DNA from 2 places in the Brevibacillus sp. Leaf182 genome. Region 1 is predicted to be linked to the other one. Evidence: a T-box and tRNA genes for the amino acid it is inferred to sense, from the RefSeq annotation. Region 1 holds a T-box; the other holds one or more tRNA genes.
The links. A T-box is a leader RNA that pairs with one kind of tRNA and senses whether it is charged. The one in region 1 lies ahead of ASG16_RS18780 (valine--tRNA ligase), so its partner is inferred to be a tRNA-Val.
Positions count from the first base shown of each region.

Region 2: it has a tRNA-Val gene. The T-box ahead of ASG16_RS18780 (valine--tRNA ligase) is inferred to sense a tRNA for this amino acid. The anticodon was not compared.

Region 1 covers NZ_LMPN02000026.1:84,133-91,988, reverse strand. The annotation lists gene ASG16_RS18780 (valine--tRNA ligase) at 1-1,689, opposite strand, end outside; T-box leader at 1,747-1,988, opposite strand; gene ASG16_RS18775 (STAS domain-containing protein) at 2,047-2,373, opposite strand; gene ASG16_RS18770 (ATP-binding protein) at 2,481-3,719, opposite strand; gene ASG16_RS18765 (PP2C family protein-serine/threonine phosphatase) at 3,745-4,947, opposite strand; gene ASG16_RS18760 (YszA family small membrane protein) at 5,198-5,380, shown strand; gene ASG16_RS18755 (YutH/CotS family kinase-like spore coat protein) at 5,420-6,415, opposite strand; gene ASG16_RS18750 (YutH/CotS family kinase-like spore coat protein) at 6,402-7,400, opposite strand; gene ASG16_RS18745 (LysM peptidoglycan-binding domain-containing protein) at 7,415-7,856, opposite strand, start outside.
Region 2 covers NZ_LMPN02000030.1:83,285-91,140, forward strand. The annotation lists gene ASG16_RS21030 (DUF3995 domain-containing protein) at 1-39, opposite strand, end outside; gene ASG16_RS21035 (TetR/AcrR family transcriptional regulator) at 148-663, opposite strand; gene ASG16_RS21040 (NAD(P)-dependent oxidoreductase) at 863-1,762, shown strand; gene ASG16_RS21045 (GNAT family N-acetyltransferase) at 1,869-2,324, opposite strand; gene ASG16_RS21050 (YjcG family protein) at 2,403-2,912, opposite strand; gene ASG16_RS30985 (hypothetical protein) at 3,058-3,216, shown strand; gene ASG16_RS21055 (alpha/beta hydrolase) at 3,219-3,923, opposite strand; gene ASG16_RS21060 (phosphatidylglycerophosphatase A family protein) at 4,102-4,695, shown strand; tRNA gene ASG16_RS21065 (tRNA-Ile) at 5,063-5,139, shown strand; tRNA gene ASG16_RS21070 (tRNA-Val) at 5,165-5,240, shown strand; gene ASG16_RS21075 (RES family NAD+ phosphorylase) at 5,535-6,797, shown strand; gene ASG16_RS21080 (type I restriction endonuclease) at 7,007-7,856, shown strand, end outside.

The DNA.
Region 1 (7,856 bases):
TGTCGCCAGTGTGTATCGCAGTGCATCCGCACCGTACTTCTCAATCACTTCCATCGGATCGACACCGTTTCCGAGTGATTTGGACATTTTGCGGCCCTCGGAGTCGCGAATAATGCCGTGGATCAAGACGGATTCAAACGGACTTTTCCCGGTAAATTCAAGACCTGAGAACATCATGCGAGCAACCCAGAAGAAAATGATATCGTAACCTGTTACCAGGACGTTCGTTGGATAGAAGTACTTCATGTCCTCAGATTCTTCCGGCCAGCCTAGTGTGGAAAACGGCCATAGACCAGAGGAGAACCATGTATCGAGAACGTCGTTGTCCTGCTCCAGCTTGTGGCTGTGGCAGCTTGGGCACTCAGTCACATCCGTGCGAGATACAATCGTTTCGTTACAATCTCCGCAATACCATGCAGGAATTCGGTGACCCCACCAAAGCTGACGGGAGATGCACCAGTCGCGGATGTTTTCAATCCAACGCAGGTAATTCGTCTTGAAGCGCTCTGGGACGAATTTCACGCTCTCAGGGCTGTTTGCATTAGCCAGTGCTTCGTCAGCCAAAGGCTGCATTTTTACGAACCATTGGGTAGAAAGGTATGGTTCTACAACTGCATCGCTGCGCTCACTATGTCCAACCTGATGAATATGCTCCTCAACCTTGAACATAACACCTTGCTCGGTTAAATCTTTGATGATTTGCTTGCGGCATGCAAAGCGATCCAAGCCTTTATAGATACCAGCCAGCTCGTTCATCGTGCCCGTCTCATCCATGACAACGATTTGTGGCAACTGATGACGAAGACCCAATTCAAAGTCATTCGGATCGTGTGCTGGCGTAATTTTTACAGCGCCAGAACCAAACTCAGGATCAACGTAGTCATCTGCGACGATTGGAATTTCGCGTCCTACGATTGGCAAAATAACGGTTTTGCCGATCATGTCCTTGTAACGTTCATCTTCCGGATGTACCGCTACAGCCGTATCACCGAGCATTGTTTCAGGACGGGTTGTAGCTACTTCGATATAACCAGTGCCATCTGCCAATGGGTAACGCATGTGATGCAGCGCACCTTTTACTTCCTTGTAGATCACTTCAATATCGGACAGAGCTGTACGGGCAGCAGGGTCCCAGTTAATAATGCGGTTGCCACGATAGATCAAGCCTTTTTCGTACAGACGAACAAATACTTCGCGTACAGCTTGGGACAAGCCTTCATCCATCGTAAAACGCTCACGGGAGTAATCCAGGGCAAGACCGAGCTTTTCCCACTGCTCACGAATATGCGAAGCGTAGATGTGCTTCCACTCCCATACCTTTTCCACGAATTTTTCGCGGCCCAGATCATGGCGAGAGACGCCTTCTTCACGCAAGGTAGCTTCTACGCGGGCTTGAGTTGCAATACCAGCGTGGTCCATACCTGGCAAGAACAAGGTGCTGTAGCCTTGCATACGCTTGGTACGCGTAATGATATCTTGCAAAGTCGTATCGAGCGCATGGCCTAAGTGCAATTTACCAGTTACGTTCGGCGGTGGAATGACAATCGTAAACGGACGTTTATTCGGGTCACGTTCTGCCTTGAAAAATTGTTTCTCGATCCAATACGGATACCATTTGTTCTCTGCTGCTTTTGGATCATAGTTTTTCGGCAGCAATTGGTCGATGTCGGTTGTTGGCTGTGTAGACATGTACGACTCCTCCTATTAGCATGACTTGCTTTGCAAAAAATAAAAAAACCCTTCATCGCAAAGGACGAAAGGATTATTTTCGCGGTACCACCTTTGTTAACACACGATAAACGTCAAGCTTATGGTGTGTTCACTCTGACAAGATAACGGTTGCGAACCGGTTTCGGCTAGGCACATGCTTTCACCGAAAAAACTCCTGGGCGACCTTCAGCCATTCATAACCTTAGAGAATCTCGCAGCAACTGATTCTCCTCTCTGCTAAGGTGTTCTGACTTACTCTTCCCACTCATTGTTCCTATCGTATGTAGTTGTCGTATGATTAGCTTTCACTATTATATACAATCACGCTGTTTGGCGTCAAACCCGGGTTTCGCCCACTTTTCCAACTGCAATGCCCAGTGCTTCGGTAAAACCGAGCACGCCCAAAATATCGAGAATTTCTTCTCGGACATTAACGATTTCTACCTGTTTGCCCATAGCCAACAGTTCTTTCGTGGTAAAAAACAGGCTTCCAATACCGGAAGAATCTACAAAGGAGACACCTTGAAAATCGACGGTAACGGATTGATTTCGCCCTCCATACTGCTGGAGCAATTCACCTACTCGATCTCCTACAGCCATGTCCAACTCTCCGACGAAAAACAATGTAGCCTGTCCGTTCGCCTCTGTTGCGCGGTAGTCCATGCTCAAACTCCTCTCAATAGGTATCGGTACACCCAATCTGCTCGTCCTTTTACTATATTACCCATTTTCATTCACTTGCAAACATTTGGCTTTTTGGAAATGGTTGCTTAACGCGAAAGGATACATTCTAAAATAAGCTTGGTACCTGCCAGCGAGCTGCTCAAATAAACACGATCACAGTATTGCAAGATCACGTGAAAACCGGCCCCAAGCGAGTGGCGCGTAGAAAATCCTTGTTGTAGGGTAGCTCGCGGAATATCCTCGAGTAAAATTCCTTGCCCTTCATCATGGATCACAGCGCGGCACATCTGTCTGTCATTTGTTAGGTATAACGTAACCACACCGCCATTTCCGTGCTTCAACGTATTGGAAGCAGCTTCGTTGACCGCAACGAGAAACTGCAGCAAGCGCTTATCAGAAATGCCATGTGGTTCCAAAGCTTGCTTGAACAATTTACGCAGTTCTGCAAGCTGCTCTGGTAAACGGATGTCGATTGCCAAGAGCTTATGACCTTCCCGAAGCAAGAAAAATAATTCTTCATCACTAAGCAACAATAGCTTACCTTCTGTGACCACACCCAGAATATCTCTGTAGATCTCCCATTCCCGTCTTTTGCGTTTTCGTTCTTCTGCAATGACGGCGGTGACATCAATCAAGGCGATACCACAGGTCCGATCTGGCAATACAGATGTGTATAATTCAAACACCTTTGTGCCATCAGTGGTGACAATTTGCTCCCTTACAGAACCGCCCGATCCAGCCGCATCTTCGACCAGTCGTTGCATTTCTTGCTCTACTTCCAAACTCGCTCGAACGTCACCCAGCGGACGCACTTTCCCTTCATCGTAAAGATAGAGGAAAACGGTCTCGATCTGACGCAGTATGGATAACTTCTGAATCTCTTGTTTTATTAATCGCCCCCGCTCGTCGTCTCGATCCTTCCAATGTAACAAGACGTCTGCCGGGTCCAATTCGCCACTCATGTGCCATGTATGAAATTCTTCCAGAAGCAACCGCTCCAGAACATCTTCCCGTCGCAAAACTTTTTCGATATCGATAATGTAGTACGGATCACCTGCTATACCGCGCAATCCGGTACCAATAATTCGGAAATCATAGGCGAGCTCTATTTCTATGCGTCCGTGCAAAACATGATCAGAACTGCTTAACCCAATGGTCGTCCGACTCACTGCTACCAGCTTCGCCTGGAACGATTCCTTCGTTGCTAGGTTCGTCACCTTTACAGTGCGGGGCGGAACTACTTTGTTTGCTGCACCGCCAGAACGTAGCGCGACAAGGCAATTATCACAAGTGGGATTGTCCGGACAACGCTCACACAAAATCACAGTTCATCCTCCTATTCACGCGCAACTACACGAGGGCTATACTCTCTTCAGGCTCAAATTGAAGAATCAACACAGAAATATCATCCGTTTGGTTTCGCTGCTGTGTGATCTCCAATAAGTAGGCCTCAACTCGATTCATCGATTCCTGCTTACTATCACCAGGCAAATTTAATAAGGAGGATAGTTCTTCAAGCCATTGTCTGCTACCTCGAAACACTTCTTTTCTCCCTGAATCCAGCAAACCATCTGTGTAGAGCAATAGCATGCCCTCTTCTTCTAAGGGTACCTCCTCCATTTGATACGTGCTATCGGGCAAAAGCCCTAGGCCGACCCCACCCTTGCTAGCTAAAATGGCTTGATTCGACTTGGACAAATAAAAAGGCTGCGGATGTCCTGCCCTGCCAAATCGAATTTTGTGTTCCATCTCATCATAGACAGCAACCAGCATCGTAATGTAAGAACGGGTCTTCACTAAATCTGCATAAAGCAACTGATTGAGTCGTTCCAAAATCTCATCCGGCGAGTAACTGGACTGCAAAACCTGCCGTACAGCAATCCTAATCCCCGTTGCCCAGATACTGGCCAAAAAACCGTGCCCGGACACATCCGCAATGATAAAACAGGTGTAGCGATCATTGATTTGTCTATAGTCAATGTAATCTCCGCCTACATAGTCGACTGGCACGTATACCGTTCTTGTTCGCAAACTGGTTAGCTGCAATTCTTCTGTGGGAATGAGCATCGACTGCATGCGTCTAGCAAGCCTCATCTCCATCTCAATTTCTCGCTGCCCTGTTGACTGGTCCTGTTGACATCTGAGGATCAACGCCCGAATATTTACAAGGAGCAGCCCATAAAAAGCTTTCTCCAGCTCTTTTAGCTCACGGTCATTGACGTTACTCTGGGCGAACAAGCGGACATAGCGCGGTGTTTGAGCGGTGTCACACTGTTCCGAGACAACAATGCGCTCTTCTACTTCGCGCTGTACTTTTGCGTTCTCTTTATTTCCACGCTCGATTCGAAAATAAACAGCACCTAAAGCCGATTCAAACGTGATCGACAAGAAGCAAGGCTTGTCCATTTTCACGAACCACGTGTCGACCAGTTCTTCTATAAATGGCATGAGACTCTCGTAATTGACTTGGCGCTTGCTTTGCTCATTGCTGGTCATCACCAGATACTCATAATTCTGTTTCAATTCCATTAGTTTGACCAATTGATGATTCATCCCCGAGCCACTCCCATACACACTTTAGCATAATTCTTTCTTTCGGGAATTGCGAAAAGGGTTATGGCAATTTTCAAAAACATTGTGATCACCTTTATTCGTTTCGTCCTAGCCTTCCTGCCCTACACCTTCCCTTTTCAGGCACCATTCAAACCACTATCTACTTTTAATCAAAATGTTTTAGGCATTTGCTCAAGGTTGTAGACACTGTCCAAAGTTGCCGCGCATATGCTGGAATGAGGTGATTGTGATGAATTTTCGTTGGAAGTATAACCCCACGTATTTACGGATCAAATACGGGTGCAAACAAGTGCTCTTTCCGCTGTTGGTTTTTCAGTTTATCCGAACGGTAGTGTTTCCTACCTCTTTTGATGTCGTCCTTCTCGGTTTGCTAGCCATGCTCTATGTTGCCATCTCCCTTGAATGGTTATAAAAAAGAAAAACAACGCCCCACGCGGTGAGACGTTGCTTATTAAAAGGCTTGCTGGACCCAACGATGCAGGCGCATCAGGCGGTCCATATCTTTTTCAAAACGTTGGACAGCGTAAAACTCGGTCCACTCACGGGGATGATGATAATAAATATCCAAGTCTCTCATGATCCTCTCCGGATAGGACAGAAACGAGGCCAACAGCTCAATTTCTTCTGGTCGCAGCGGAAATATCTCGGCGTAGCGATGGAATAGCTGAGAAGCCCCAACCTCATCCCCCGCCATTTGAAAATAAGTACGATAAAATAGCGTCAAATCGCGAACTGGTGTATCAAAGCTGGCACGATCAAAATTAAGCAGCCGTCCTTTTCCCGATCGATCTGGCACAACATGCTCGGGATTCGGGTTACCATGGATCAACGATAAGCGAAAATGCGCGTGCGTCTCATGTCGCTCTCGCCAATCGGTCAATAAGTCTGTGGCTGTTTGTGCCATTTCCTCAAGAAACTCCTTGTTAGCCAAAAACACCAGATCAAAAGGGGAAGGATATTTGCGTTCCTGCGCAAGGGTTTCCGCCTTATTCATTTGGTCTTGCCAATATTGCCAACGGTTTAACAAGGAGTCGACAAGTGGCTCCACCTGTCTCGGATCATCGTAGCGGTAGTTTTGTGTCAAATGATGAAGCTCCGCCAAACGCTCCAAGGCAGGAGTCGCCCAAGACAAAGGTTGCTCGGCCCATTCCTCACTTCCTGGCTGCCAAGGGGTTACGTAAAAGGCAGTGTTACCCTGTTGAACAAAAGGATCATCGTATTTCGTGTACGTAAAAGGAACGGCTCCATCCCATCCGCGGTGCTGCAATTGACGCAGCATATCGCTTACGAAAACGAGACGTTGAGCGGGTACTTGCGCTCGTTTGCATACGAAGGAGCCGTAGGGAGTCGTCGCCTTAAATACATTTGGCTCCTTTAAAACGTCAATGCTCTGGGCATACATGTCATACTCTTTGAACAAAGGAGCAATGTCATCATACCGACTCATAGACTCCCTCCCTCCTCGAACGCTCGGCCCGCTCTGCAATATGCCGAAGCAGCAAGTCAACAGATTGTTGACTCTGCAAGGCGTGCTCAATACCAGCGATCGACGCTTCTCGATCCAGCGATACGCGCTTTACGTATGATTCGATACTCTTGTACACTTCACGAGGACGAGCCATAAAGGCGAGTATCAACGAATAGTTTCCATAGGTGAGTGGCTTGACTTCTTCATAGCCGTCAAAAAAAGCGTCAATCTGCTTCAGATCCTTATGGGTTAAAAAGTGATCGCGCAAAAAAGTGGCAACATCGCGTTGCTGGACTGAAATCACCGGCCTGAAAAAACCTCTCAAGTACAGCTTCCCGTTTATCATTCCCCAGTTGTCACGCAAAAGGTCCCGATGGGATACAGCAACCGCCTCCGGAGTAATTCGCTCATGGGCCAACATCGCAGCGGAACGGTCCATTCTTTGCAGCATAGGGGTCATGAGTTCCGATACCCAACGATTTTCCTTAGAATTCCGCCCAGATTTGGCTCGAAATGATTCGACCAACTCTTTGGCACGCCTTCCCTTTTCTTCTACTTGCTTCTTTTCCTGCTTGAGCAAATCACTTCCGGACAGTAAAGGACTTTCCTGCTGAGACTGATGCATCATCGCGATCACGCGGCCGCATTCCCTCGCAATGTCCTGGCCGGGCTGATAGTCTTCGAATTGTCTCTGATGGTCGGTCATGGTAACACCGCGTTTACCCAAAATCAAAAATGGCTTGGTGTCTCTCGTACGAATAAACCGCTCCACTTCTCGAAACCCCTGACGAGCCAGTCGTTCGCGCCAAGCAAACGACCAGCGCATCACATCTACACGCGGCCAAACGTGGAGTTCTTTGGGGCCCCGGTTTGTCTCCAGTAAATAGCAATCATCAAGGGGCGTAATTCGGATTACGCGCGCCCGATATTGCTGGCAAACCTCGGAGAGATCAATTTTATCCACGGTCCCCCACTCCTCTATTGTGGGATGTACAGAATCTGCCCTGCTACAAGCTGCTCGGAAGCTAATCGGTTTACTTCCATGATTTTGGAAACAGGCAAGGAGTATCGTTGTGAAATATGCTCTAACGTCTCATCTCGCTGAATAATGCACATTTTCAGTTGACTGGAACGCTCTTCTTTTCTTCGGACAAACGATGTAAGATTTTGCATGGCCTCCATCGTAGAAGGGTTGGCATTCGCCGCAGACCCATGTCGCGAAGAGCTAGATGAAGATTCCGCCTCCAACGCCAACGCTTCCTGTTTGGCACGACTCGCTTGTGAGAAGATGGAAGTAATGTTCACGTTACTTCTTTCTTCTTGGGAGGGTTTCCCAGAAATCGCCACTCGCACTTCTACATCCTCCGCGGCAGCCTCTGGTTGTGCAACGACTGGTTCTGCTTCTTGCTCAGGTTCTGGC
Region 2 (7,856 bases), on a different contig from region 1:
TAAGAAGATAGCAGATGAGATGGGGAAAACATGCATCATGAGAATGCCTCCTATTGATTCGTAAGGTTTTTGTAGAAGATACGCATCCGTATGTTTTGGGTGGAAAAATTCCTGCGCAAGACAATCTGTCAGGCAGGTAGAGGGTAATCAAATCCAAGTCATAAAATGATGCAACGGTGCGGACATATCAAAAGGCGCTTCCAGCTCTCTTCGCACGAGCCAACCAATATAGAGGAGGTATGCGAGCTGAGCCCGAGCCTTTGCATCAGTGGGAGCCAGCCCTTTTTTCTCATACAAAGAGGCAACGAAGCCGATCCTGCGCTGCTCGATTTCCACAAGACGCTTGGAAAGGGGAGGATGCTGTTTCGCCCAGTTGTAGATAGCGGCTTCGATTTTTCGCTCGCTGCTAAAAACGCCCGACAACAACTGTTCCAACGACATGTTGTCCGAGTGTGGCGCTCGAATGATCCGCTCGGTCGCATGCTCCTCCCAATAATCGATCATGGAGTCCAGTAGCGCTTGGCGATCTGGAAAGTGATGATAAAAGCTTCCCTTGCTGATCTTCAGTTTTCTGGCGAGAGGCTCCACACGGACAGCGTCAATGCCCGCTTCAGCCAACATATCGAGCCCTGCCCGAATCCAATCTTCACGTACGTATTGCATGGTTCACCCCAAAAGATACGGTATCGTATGTTTCTGGTTCCATGTTATTCCACCGGGTGAGAAGTGTCAAGAAGCATTGATTTTTGTATTGACATTCACACTAGTGTAAAGCTTTAGAATCGCAATCAAGAGCGGTTGACCTTGCATGTAGCGCCGGATCATCTCGCTTGCAAAAATAAAATGAATGGAGTGTCGACCTATGAAATCAACAACAATTCTTGCGTCTGTAACGGTTATTGGCCTTGGCAATATGGGAGTAGCACTCGCGGATGCTTTTCTAAAAGGCGGTCATCCAACGACTGTCTGGAATCGTTCAGCAGATAGAGCCAAAGGTTTAGTCGAGAAGGGGGCAGTGCTGGCGGGCAGTGTAACAGAGGCAATCGCGGCAAGCAGCTTGGTCGTTGTTTGCTTATCGACCTACAAAGTCATGCAAGAGCTACTGGAGCCCTCGGAAAGTGAACTAAAAGGGCGTGTCATCGTCAATCTGACCACCGGAACCCCGGAGGATGCACGCAAGACAGCCAAATGGGTAAGCGAGCGCGGTGGGCAATATCTCGATGGAGCGATCATGGCTGTCCCTCAAATGATTGGACTGCCAGAAACACTCATTTTCTACGGCGGGTCGAAGGCTTTATTTGAAGCCTATGAACCGACATTACAACTGTTGGGAGGGAACGCTGCCTATCTCGGTGAAGACTATGGTGTTCCGTTGATCTATGATTTGTCGCTGCTCACCATGATGTATGGGGCTTGGTATGGCTCCATGCATGCACATGCCCTATTAAGTACGGCAAACATAACAGGAACAGAGTTTCTTCCATACGCAACCAACTGGGTAAATCACGTGATTGCCCCGCTCTTATCCGATCCGGTTGCCGCACGTGCCCGTGATGAAGGAAACTTCACAACCGATGTGTCTAACATGAATACGAACAAACTCGGACTTGAACACATCATCCATGCCAGCCAGGAACAGGGAATCCCCGTTGATTGGTTGACGCCATTGCTAGCATTGGCCACACAGAAAGTAGCAGAGGGCTACGGTGCTGACTCTTTGGATCGCGTGATTGAGGCCATCCGGAAACCGCTGGTGAAATAATACTTTTCTCTGGTGCCAATGAAAAACAACCTCGCTTCGCATAATGATCAACGCGAAAACGAGGTTGTTTTTCCGACTGAGGGAATGAAATTGCACGCGGCTTCTGTTATTCGCGAATGGATTTGACCATGGCAATATGCTCGATACCCGCATCGTCGAATAAGTCGCCAAAAGGTTCATAGCCAAGCTTTTCATAAAAACGTTGGGCTTGCGTCTGTGCGTTCAGCTTCAGGCTGTCATACCCGTGCTGCTTGGCCAGCTCTTCCATCGCAAGCATGATTTGGCGGCCCAGTCCAGTACCGCGTTCTGTTTTGGCAACCGCCACCCGCTCAATTTTTCCCACTCCAGGTGAGTACGTACGGATGCGGCTTGCGCCCACTGGCTTTCCATCGTGGTAGGCCACAAAATGAATCGTCCCGCCATCCAGCGTGTCATGCTCATCGATTTCCAACTCTTCCGGTACTTCCTGTTCCTCGATGAAAACGACTCGGCGTACCGACAGGGCATCTGCCAATTCTTGTTCAGTGGTGGCTCTTTGGATCTGGTAGGTTTGCAGGTTCATCGCTATTCGTCCTTTGTTAGAAAATATCCCTCCCTACGATGGATACGCAGGGAGGGTTGGTGATTGAGGAAAAGGTGTTTATTTTTTGAGAAGGAAAGTCTGGTAAACGCTCCAGATGCCATCCTCGAGTTGATAAATCAAGTGGAAGCGATCAATCTCGCTGTTTAGGTCAATTTTTGCCATACTCAGTTGGCCGGTTACATCCCGCAGCTCATCGTCGGACAGGTCGCGCCCGATGGTCAGATGCGGTACGTATGCGTAGGTTTCTTTTTCATTCACACACTGATTGGCGATCTTTTGATGCAGCTCGTTAAATGGTTCTTTGTTTTGCACAGCCAAATAGATCACGTTGTTGGTAGGGTGGAAAGAAGATACCCGATGGAAATGAGCGGAAAAGCTGTCGGTAGAGGAGGCAACCTGCTCCAGATGGCTCACCAGCTCAGGCAGCTTGGCTTCGTCCAGCTCAAAGGCTTCCTTCAAACGGATATACGGAGGAACCAAAGCATAGCCCGGGTCATAACGTTTCCGGTACGAGTTGGCTACTTCTTGCACCTTGCTAGATGGGAAAATTACGATACTGTACATCATCAGAACCACTCCTCCTTACTATCTATCATGCTCTACAAGATATTATTTTAACAGAAAATTCTTCATTTGTGTAATGTTAAGCGTGGGTCCGTATATTCCTTGTGCGAAAGGAAAGACTGTGTAGTGCAAGGAGGTGCCGCACTGCATGCATACGGCAATGATGATCACATTCATTTTTCTCGTCCTGCTTCTACTGTCTGTGCTGACCTTCACGATCTTGACTGCGATACGAAAAGGAGAATTCGAAGAGGCACTCGTATCGACTATCAAGGATGAAGGTCCACAAGAAGAACAGCCACGGTAAGTTTACCCGTAAAGCGTCTTTAGCATACGCGGTAGATTACGCTGCCAGTGGCCCCACGTATGGTCACCCTCAAACGTTTCATAAACGAGGGTGGCTTTTTTCGTGCCCAAAATTTCGCGCAGTTCTTCGTTTGCCGCTAGAAGATTCAATGTGCCTCGGCCCGTGCTTACTGCCGTTTCCTCCGTCCCGATCTCCAAATAAATGGTTTGCGGTACGGAAAAGTCAGTGTCAGCAACCAGACGATTTAACTTTGCGTCCATGGCAATCGACTGGCAGGCAACTTGTCCAAACGTATGTGGATAGTGAAGAGCAGTGAACAGAGAGACAACGCCGCCCAAAGATTCGCCAAGAAGTGTTCGAGCGTTTCCCAAAGGATGAGTGGAGTAATGCGTATCGACATAGCTCACGACTTCTTCGGCGAGGAAGCGACGGTAGGCCATATGCTCCTTGCCATCCGGATGATAACGTTCGTTCCGTTTGCTTTTCTCGATTGGGAGAAAGACAGCGATGATATCAGGCAATTCTTTGTCCCCATTCAGTTGATCCAGCAAAGAAGCCATTCTACCCATTGCCAAGTAATCTTCTCCATCTTGTACGTAGAGGACTGGATACGAGTAGAGTGGCGAGTAGCGTTGGGGTGTGTAGACAATCAGCTTTTCCGGCGTCCCCAAATGCCGGCTTTCCAAGATGATTTCCTCTAGGGCCACTGCGGTGTCCTCCTTATTGGGATATTCCTGTTCATTATTATACAGGAGCGAGCGGGCATGCCCAAGAGGTTTGGGTGCAGGGTCAGGCTGTGGGCGAAAGATTGTCGCAATTTGGTCAGCGTGTGATACTATGGTAGGAAACGACTTCACTCGATTTGTGGAAGGGGTTGTCTCTTATATGAAGAAGCAAGTACACAGCATCGAAGTCAGAAACGCTGCTCTCGCACGTTTGGCAGAACGCGGAGTGACGGTGGATGATATCGCAGAGATCGTCTATCTCATGCAGTCGCCCTACCATCCAGATCTCACAATGGCGCAGTGCATCGAGAGCGTGAAAGCAGTCTTGGAAAAAAGGGAAATGCAGCACGCCATCCTGGTTGGCGTTGAGTTGGATACGTTAGCAGAGAAGGGTCTCTTGTCCGAGCCGCTCCAATCCATCATCGCGTCAGATGAAGGACTTTTCGGATGCGACGAAACATTGGCGCTAGGCTCCGTATTTGGATATGGAAGTATCGCGGTGACCACCTTTGGGCATTTGGATAAGCACAAGGTCGGGGTGATTAAAAGGCTGGATACCAAGTCGGCAGAGGGACGTGTTCACACGTTTTTGGACGACCTCGTGGCGAGTGTGGCAGCCAATGCATCTAGCCGCATGGCCCATCGGATGAGAGATGAGCAGGAGGCAGAATTGGCACGAAGTGAGGCGTTGAAGCTACAGGATGCCGAGCTGCGTGTCGAGGAGAAAGGGAAAGGGACGGAGCAGGCGGGGTAATTAGGTTTGGGATGAGGGAGTTTGTTTCGATCGTTACCTAATTATCTTGTTTGTTGTTGTAGCTTTTTTGGATCGCTTCAGCTTAGCGGGAGCCAATTCTTCGCCGGTGTTGCTCATATGCTTGATGCAGTCATGCATGATGTGATGCCATGCCATTATGTAGGTAATCCCTATGTTTTGTAGGGGGATGTGGGCAGCAGCGGTGGGGAATGGCTTTTTGCAAGGGTAAAACAAGCCTGATTTCACTGGGTTTCTTAGTGTTCTTTTGGTACGAGTGAAAATTTTTACAAGAAATTATTCATTTCCTCTTGAAATCCATTTTACGATACTGTATAGTAATAAATGTGATCGACGTCCGATACGATTCGGGCCCTTAGCTCAGTTGGTCAGAGCGGTCGGCTCATAACCGATTGGTCGTAGGTTCGAGTCCTACAGGGCCCACCATTAAACGATCACACACATATCCCATGATCCGGTAGCTCAGTTGGGAGAGCACCATCTTGACAGGGTGGGGGTCGCTGGTTCGAACCCAGTCCGGATCACCATAATATGAACGCTCGAACCCTTGAGGAATCAAGGGTTTTTCTTGTTTTGTCGTTCTAAATTCACTATTAGTTACAAAACATGATTGGGACAGAGCAAAACGAGAGACATCTCCATATAAAGTATTTATTCGAAAGCCAGTCAGGAAGTTGCGTTAATATATTCGCATTCAGCTCAATCTTACAAACTTTTCATTGCTAATTAACATTTGTCCAGCACTAAAGCCACAGTGACTTTAGAAAACTACACTCCAGTGATTTTTTGATGCATAATTGAGTTGATAGGGGATGGGATTAGTGGGCGTTAAACAATATGTCAAAGAGTATAATGGTTGTGACCATTGTTATTCCGAATGGTTTCGATTTTATGAGCGGGAAATTAAAGGTGACATAGATGGGCTGACCAGATTGTGGGAATTGCTATATGAGACAGATACCCCATATTCCGAATGGAAGAAGTTTGGTGGGAAAATAAAGTGTCCAAATTGTAGAGTTGTACTAAACCTGAACAATTTTTTAATTCAAGAAGAAAAGTTCAGAATTAGTATGCTATCTAAGCTTTCAGAAGTTTTAAAGGAATATATACACGAATGTACTTACTGCGATTCAGCTAAAATTGCTGCTGTCCAAAAATACGGAGACCCATTTACATTGAACTTTGGATATCAATTGCAAGGTATTTTTGATATACCAGATGATCTGTGGGACGACATTTCTGATAATATTCACTGTAGTTGTGGGAATCAGATAAATTACGACGATCCATATGTTACAAAATCGGAAGTAGATAATTGGTTCGGATTTGAAGACGAAGACTTTAAATCAACGTCCCTATTTATTTGTGCAACATTTGATATTGACAAGAGAGAAGCAGATGAGTTTATAGCTTTTCTAATGAGATATCCGATGCTTGGTCTTGAGCATGGAACTGGGAAAAAAATATATAATGATATTAGAAATGGGAAAATGAAGGGATTCAACACTCTAGAGCAGGGGACGGTTTTATTCAGAGGAAGGAAAAGAGACACGGTTGCGAGACATGTTCCATTTGTTGAATCGGAATTATGGGCGTCCCCAGTAGGAGTGTCTGGGCACGGTAGATTTAATCCAGTCGGCGTTCCAGTACTTTACTTAGGAGACTCAATTAAAACATGCCTGAAAGAGATTAACATTGGCGATCAAGAGGTAGCCGAAGTCCCAGCATTTATTTTATTGGAGCCAATTAAGGTTTGGGATATTCGAGATACTGATTTAAAGCCACTAGTCTCACTAGCTACTCTTAATAATAGAGCTATATCTAAAGAGTATGTCTTTCCGAATTTTTTAGCTCAGTGTTGTACTATGTGTAATGTAAATGGAATCATGTACGAAAGTGTTAAAAATAAAAAGGGTTGGAACATTGCTCTATTGAATTATGAAGCCAACAAAACGATAATGATTGCAGAAATATTAAACAACTTAGACAATCAATACGAACTATCTAAGCTTAAAAAACTAAAAAAGAAAAAGAAGGCTGAGGAATTAAGTGACAAGTTCGATGACGACACGCTGCCCTTTTAATAAATAGAATAGAGTAAAAGAGACATTTATCTATTTGAATATGCATTTTAGGATACACCCGCAAACAATGGGGCGTATCCTTTTTGCTTTATGCTACTAGTTATATTGATTATTGAGAAGTAATTATATCTATAGTTTAGAATAAATTGACAATAGGTCTATAGTATGTAAGAATTTTGTCATATGACCTAAAGATGGGAGTAGAATCTATGGATAATTTTGACGAAAAGATCAAATCACTGTCGGTTAGAATCTCAAAAGTCAAAGATAATGTCGCCACAGAAGAGGCTACTAAAACCTCTATTATCATGCCCTTTATTCAAGCTCTAGGTTATGACATTTTCAATCCAGAAGAATTTGTGCCTGAATTTACAGCAGATGTAGGCATCAAAAAAGGTGAAAAAGTAGATTATGCTATCATGAAAGATGGCGCGCCAGTGATCCTTATTGAAGCCAAGTCTGTAAACGAAAAATTAGAAAAGCATGATTCTCAACTATTCCGATATTTCGGTGTGACAAAAGCAAAGTTTGCTATCTTAACAAATGGAATTACTTACAGGTTCTACTCTGATTTAGACGAGCAAAATAAAATGGACAGTGTCCCATTTTTTGAGCTAAACATCTTAGAAATCAAAGATCATCAAATATCGGAACTGTCGAAATTCCGTAGAGAAAACTTTGATATCGATAATATACTTAACGCTGCATCTGAGCTAAAGTACACAAAGGAAATTGTTCAATTTTTTCAGGCACAGTGGGAAAATCCGTCTGACGAGCTTATTTCAATGATCCTCTCTGAAATTTACCCTAGTAAAAAGACGAAGCAAGTCATTGATAAATTCAACCCTTTAATAAAAAGATCAATGAAACAATTTATAAACGATGCAATCAATGATAAGTTGAAGGCTGCACTGGCAAACACTAAAGAAGATGAGTCGAAGGCTCCAGCGATCTTTGAGGGTCAGCAAGAAGCAGCGGCAAGTGAAGAAAAAGTGGAACAGAAGCCGGTTACAACCGAAGAAGAAATAGAAGGATATGTTACGGTCAAATTCCTATTGA